2 linked regions of the Herpetosiphon gulosus genome follow. The protein of the gene in region 2 interacts with the protein of the main gene of each other region in a pairwise test. Links are inferred from orthologs where the notes say so. Each region holds a gene or a part of one and is shown on either strand. Other genes may lie near its edges.

The links.
Region 1: the proteins of lpdA (region 2) and ABEB26_RS17285 interact in binary tests that used the Escherichia coli proteins (3 or more experiments, as listed by UniProt). The link is inferred for Herpetosiphon gulosus from one-to-one orthologs.

What each region holds. Positions count from the first base shown.
Region 1 is NZ_BAABRU010000012.1:189,608-192,919, forward strand. Bases 241-3,226 are described here. They hold ABEB26_RS17285 (ATP-dependent helicase), read right to left. Parts: upstream 2,879-3,226; coding sequence 602-2,878; downstream 241-601. Other genes in these bases: ABEB26_RS17280 (O-methyltransferase), read right to left, coding at 241-582; ABEB26_RS17290 (ABC transporter permease), read right to left, coding at 3,007-3,226. Outside these bases: more of ABEB26_RS17280, read right to left, coding at 1-240; more of ABEB26_RS17290, read right to left, coding at 3,227-3,312. UniProt on the Escherichia coli protein: A helicase with DNA-dependent ATPase activity. Unwinds DNA duplexes with 3'-5' polarity. Translocates on single-stranded DNA with 3'-5' polarity. Initiates unwinding more efficiently from a nicked substrate than double-stranded DNA.
Region 2 is NZ_BAABRU010000010.1:122,582-125,717, forward strand. Bases 309-3,118 are described here. They hold lpdA (dihydrolipoyl dehydrogenase), read right to left. Parts: upstream 2,508-3,118; coding sequence 1,110-2,507; downstream 309-1,109. Other genes in these bases: ABEB26_RS14845 (glycosyltransferase), read right to left, coding at 309-1,020; ABEB26_RS14855 (NAD(P)H-hydrate epimerase), read left to right, coding at 2,921-3,118. Also shown: more of ABEB26_RS14845, read right to left, coding at 1-308; more of ABEB26_RS14855, read left to right, coding at 3,119-3,136. UniProt on the Escherichia coli protein: Lipoamide dehydrogenase is a component of the glycine cleavage system as well as of the alpha-ketoacid dehydrogenase complexes.

The sequences.
Region 1 (3,312 bases), on a different replicon or contig from region 2:
AGCTAAATCATCAAACAACTGGCGGGTTCCTTGAATCGCTGGGTCTGGATTGCTGGGATCGATGACTGCACCGTTGCGCACCACATTATCGCCAATAATCACCGTGCCAACATGGGCAAATTTGAGTGCCCAAGCCAAATAGTGCGGGTTATTGGGCTTGTCAGCATCAATAAAAATCAGATCGAATGGCTCAATCTTTTCTTCGGCCAACTGAGCTAAACTATCGAGCGCTGCGCCAACCCGAACTTCAACCTTTTGGCTCAGGCCTGCCTTAACGATATTGGCTTTGGCAACCTCAGCGTGATGCGGCTCATATTCCAAGGTAATCAATTTGCCATTGGCTGGCAAAGCGCGAGCCAACCAAATTGAGCTATAACCACCCAGCGTGCCAATCTCTAAAATGCGTTTAGCCCCACACATCAGCGCAAACAGATGCAGCAATTTGCCTTGATTGGGTGCAACATTGATTGGTGGTAAGCCAGCGTCGGCACTAGCCTGCAAGGCTGCATCCAAGGCTGGGTCAGCTTGGACTAATCGATCGGAAATATACTGATCAACCGCATCCCACATTGTTTGATTCATCGATTCCTCCTAAACCGTGCTAGACCCGTTCGAGTTTGGCGAAGGCGGCTAAGAGCTTTTTCACACCTTTGCCTGGAAACGCCACCGTGACTTCTTCGTCGTCGCCGACCATTTTGCTGCTGACCACCACACCCTCGCCGAAGTTGGCGTGGCGCACTTTATCGCCAGCGCTATAACTGGCGGCGCTTGGCTCACGTTCGGGGCGTTTTGGCCGCACTGGGCCACTCGCGCCGCTCCACATGCTGCTGGTGCTTGGTTGCGTGCCCCGCGTGCGTTGCGGCGGATTGCTTTGCCATTGGGTCGCCGCATGAACTGGCATCTGTTTGACTTCACGGGTGGGCGTGCGCTGCAGCAAATCTTTGGGAATATCGCCCAAAAAGCGCGAAGGAATCGTGATATCGGTGCGACCCCAAGTTGCCCGTTTGAAAGCATAGAGCATGTACAGCCGTTGTTTGGCGCGAGTTGTCCCAACATACAGCAAGCGCCGTTCTTCCTCGATGCTTTCAGGATCATCGACTGAGCGTCCGTGCGGCAACAAGCCTTCTTCTAAGCCTGCTAAAAATACCACCGGGTACTCTAAACCCTTGGCTTGGTGCAGCGTAATCAGGGTCACACCAGGCTCGCGCTCTTTGTTGGAATCAAGGCTATCTACATCGCTAACCAAGGCGACTTCTTCTAAAAAGCGCGGCAATTGATCTTCGGTAGGCAGGGCCAGATATTCCATACTAACGTTTTGCAATTCGAGAATATTTTCCCAACGCTCTGCGCCTTCTTCTTCGCCATATTCGGCTACCAGCAACTCTTGCAAGGGCACACGCTCAAGCAAGCGCTGAATCAACTCGCCGAGCATCAAATCGTGGCGCAAATCGCGTAGGCCAGCGACCAATTTTTGAAACTGCTCAACGGCGTTGCGTGCTCGCCCGCTGATCGGCGGGCTTTGGGCTTCATTGGTAGCTAGCAGTTCGAGGGCATCCCAAATTGAGACATCAAGATTGCGTGCCCATTGCAATAGCTCTTGCTGGGTGCGATCGCCGATGCTGCGGCCTGGCACGTTGATCACCCGTAGCAAACTAACTTCATCGTGGGGATTATGGATAATTCGCAGATATGCCACAATATCTTTGATTTCTTTGCGTTCGTAGAAGCGCGTGCCGCCGACCAATCGATAGCGCAGGTTGCGGCTGATCATGGCTTCTTCAAAGGCGCGGGATTGGGCGTTGGTGCGATACATCACAGCAAAATCATCGAGTGAGCGGCCTTCGCGGCCCCGAATGCGCATAATTTCATCGGCCACCCACCGCGCTTCTTCATTGTGATCATAGGCCTCGACCAACGAAACCAACTCGCCATCCTGCTGATCAGTCCAGATTTTGGTGGTATGGCGACGATCATAAGCTGCATCGATGATCGATTGGGCGACATCAAGAATTGGTTGGGTGGAACGGTAATTTTGCTCTAGTGGAATAATTTGGACATCGGGGTGCGCCTCTTCAAATTCGCGCACATTCGCCAACCGCGCCCCACGCCAAGCATAAATTGATTGCTGAATATCGCCGATCAAAAAGTAGTTGTTATGGCCAGCGCCAACCTGATTGATCAGCGAAAATTGCACCCGATTGGTATCTTGAACCTCATCAACCATCACATGCACATAGCGTTCGGCATACCGCGCCAGCACATCGAGATGATATTCAAATAAATTCACGGTTTTGAGCAGCAGGTCGTCAAAATCGAGAGCATTATTGGCTAGCAATTGTTTTTCGTAGCGCTCATAACAGCGCAAGACAATTTCATCAAAATAGCTGCTAACGCTGCGGGCAAACTCAGCTACCCCAATCATCTCGTTTTTGGCAGCGGAGATGCGGGCATGAATTGAACGCGGATTATATTGCTTCTCGCTTAAATCCAATTCGCGCAAAATCTGCTTCATTACCCGTTGCTGATCATCGGCATCATAGACCACAAAATCGTTGGCGCGTTGCAGATGCTGAATATCGCGGCGCAACCAACGAGCGCAAATTGAGTGGAATGTGCCCATCATTACATCGTGCGCCCGACTTTCGCCAATCAAATTTCCAAGCCGTTCGCGCATTTCGCGGGCAGCCTTGTTGGTAAAGGTGACGGCTAAAATGTTATAGGGGCGCACCCCAACTTCATTAATTAAATAGGCAATCCGATGAGTCAGCACGCGGGTCTTGCCCGAGCCTGGGCCAGCCAGCACCAACACTGGCCCATGAATCGCTTGGACTGCGCGTTGTTGTTGGGCGTTCAACCCAATCAGCAGCGGGTGAGTCATTGATCTAGTCCTTATTGTGACGGTCGATAACCGTGATGTTTAGTATGTTGCTCTCTCTATTGTACCCGTTCCGGCGCTGAGGTGGAACAGGTGAGCGACAGCAAAAAATGATTGGCGATAGCAAAGCCCTAGGTAGCCTGATTTAGCTTAGATTTGCTAGTTTTGCGTTGCAACAGGTTGCGCCAATACCAACGGCGAGGCCGTGTAATATCCAACGAGCGGCGCAAGCCTTCACTGGTGAGCGTAAAACCAACCAATAGTAATACCATCAACAGCCCAGCAAAAATTGAAACCCACGGTGCACGGCTATATTGGCCAAAAAAGTCGGAAAGCATCTGACCAAGTTCAGGCTGACCAGCTTTTTGCTTGACAATATCGGGTAAGGGGCTATCGGTGGTTTTATCAGTGTAAATATAACTACCGCCGATGTAATA
Region 2 (3,136 bases):
AGCTTGGGCAATGGTTTGGCGATAATCTTGATCAAGATAAAGTTTGTGAATTGCCTCGGCTAGGGCTGCAACATCGCCCTCGGGAAACACCAAACCTGCTGTATCAATTACATGGGGAATCTCGCCTGAATTGGAGCCAATCACTGGTACACCGCAGGCCATGGCTTCAATCAAGACCCGCCCAAATTGCTCTTTCCAATTGGGAGTGGTGCGCGAGGGCAGAACATAGGCATGCACACTGCGCATGGCCTCGGGCATGGCGCTGGAGGGAATCAACGGCTCAAGCGTAACCCGCCCAGCCAGCGGCGCTTTGGCGATGCGTTGTTCAACTTCGTTGCTCAAATCACCCTTGCCAATCAAACGGCAATGAATATCGCTGGGCAAACGTTCGAGTGCTGCCAATAAATCCAGCACACCCTTCGAGCGCATCAAGCGCCCAAAAAAGCCCACGACAAACGGTTTTGCGGGTAATGGCTCAGGCGCAGGCGTAAAAATCGCCTCATCAACCCCAAATTGCGGAATGACACTGATTGGGCCTGTGTAGCCGTGATCGCGAATGAGTTGCTTGGCCAAATGATTGCCAGCAATTGCATGGGCGGCATGGCGATAGCTGTAGCGCTCGAAGAAACTGAATGGCGGTGGATAACGCCGCGCTACATCAGCCCAGTTGTAAAAACAAAGTTTGGCTTGGGTTTTACGGGCATGCCAAAACGCCTGAAATGTTGCCAAATTAAAGGCTTCTTCGTCGGCATGCAGAATATCTGGTTGCTCAGCGGCGATTAATTTGCCCAAACCCTGCCACCAAAAGGTATGATGATGGCCATTATGAGCAAGTGGCACAACATGCATGCGATAATTGCGTGGCGTTTGCACTTCCAGCGGATACTCGCCAACGCTAGGTTCAAACCACATCGGTGGCACAATCGCCGTCAATTCAACATCTGGCTCAGTCGCAATCAATTCAAGCTTGCGGTGGTAGGTAGCGGCGGTCAGGGCTTTCGAAATAATCAAAATTTTCATGGCAACCAAGGCTTCAATAATTACGAAGGACGCAAAACACCAGAATTGGCGCTTCGTGTCCTTCGCAAGCTGATTCAGCGAAATTTAATTTAGAGGTGCAGTGTGCCATCAAGCAAGGCATGACCAGCTTCGTGCATGGCTTCGTACAAAGTTGGGTGGGCGTGAATCGTCGCTAACAACGATTCGACTGTGGCTTCGTGGCTCAAAGCCAAGCCGCCTTCGGCAACCAACTCGGTCACGCGAGGCCCAATCATATGAAACCCAAGGATTTCGCCATATTCAGCGTCGGCCACGATTTTGACAAAGCCATCGCGATTGCCAATGGCTGTAGCTTTGCCAACCGCCGCAAATGGGAACTTGCCAACTTTGACATTATAGCCGCGTTCTTTGGCCTGAGCTTCGGTCAAGCCAACGTGCGCCACTTCGGGCGAACAGTAGACACAGCTTGGAATAATGTCGTAGTTGATTGGGTTGGTGTGGTGGCCTGCGATATGTTCAACCGCAATCACGCCTTCGGCTGAGGCAACGTGGGCCAGCCATGGGGTTGGCACAACATCGCCAATTGCATAAATATTGGCAATATTGGTTTGCATGGTGGCATTGACTGGGATATAGCCGCGTTCGTCGATGGTTACGCCAACTTCTTCGAGGCCAATGTTTTTGGTCAAAGGAGCACGCCCCGTGCCAATCAGCACATAATCGGCTTCTAAGGTTTGTTCTTTGCCATCTGGGCCTTCAAAAACTACGCTAGCACCATCGGCGCGTTTGTTGACGGCCTTGGTTTTTGAGCCAGTGTAGAGCTTGATGCCGCGTTTGGTGAAGGCTTTGGCCAATTCAGCCGAAATTTCTTCATCCTCAGTGGCAACAATTCGCGGCAACATTTCGATGATGCTCACTTGCGCGCCAAAGGTGCGGTACATCGAGGCAAATTCGCAGCCGATGATCCCGCCGCCGATCACTACCAAATGTTTGGGCACTTCGGGCAAGCTCAAGGCTCCAGTGCTCGAAACGATCCGTTGCTCGTCGAATGGTGCAAATGGCAAGGCGCGAGGAGTCGAGCCAACCGCCAAAATCACATTCTTGGTTTCGATGACGGTTTCGGTGCCATCGTTGGCTTTGACGGCAACTTTGTTGGTGCCAGCTAAACGGCCAAACCCGCGATAGAGGTCGATTTTCTTCTTTTTGAACAAGCCTTCGAGACCTGTGCGCATGGTTTTGACCACTTTTTCTTTGTGGCCCATCGCGCCCTTGAGATCGAACGAAACTTCGCCCGTGATTACGCCAAACTTCTTGCCTTCTTTGGTTTCTTCCAGCAAGTCGGCGCAGTGCAACAGCGATTTGGTAGGAATACAGCCAATATTTAAACAGACACCGCCGACTTGTTCTTTTTCGACGACAGCGACTTTTAAGCCCAATTGGACAGCTCGCAAGGCAGCAACTTCACCGCCTGGCCCTGAACCAATAATCACAACATCATATTGAGCCATTGAAATATCAATCCTCCGTATGGTAGACGTTTTGTCCATTGTCTATGATAGCACAGGCAGTGGTTTAGGCAGAAATCAAAAGTCAAAAGTCAGCAGGCAAAAGCACAGAGGGATCAGGATTCAGCGATCAGGGACTAGATTTTAACGCAGAGGCGTAGAGAGAAAGAGGGGTCAGGATTCAGGGATCAGGGTCTAGCATTCAGTCACATGGCTCAACAGAATAATCATTCGTGCAATTCGTGGCTCGAGAAACTGCGCGTTCTTCGTAGTTTCAGCCTAACTGATCCCTAGCCCCTGACAACTTACCCCTTGCTCGTTCTGCTAGTGTTTCGTTAATCCTTGCTAAATCGCCCATGGATTGGCTAAGCCTGTGGTGTATAATTTTCGATAGTATTAAGTGTGGTGAGGCAACGATGCCAAAAATTGTGCCTGGGTATCACATTACAACCGCTGCCCAAATTCGGGCAATTGAGCAACGCGCTGTTGACGAAGGGGCGACGTGGCCTGACTTAATGGCCGAGGCTTCACGCGGCATGGCCGATGTTGGATTAACGGTGATTGCCAAGCAACCTAATCCCGCCGTTTTGGTGCTGGTTGGTTCTGGCAATAACGGCGGCGATGCCTTAGTA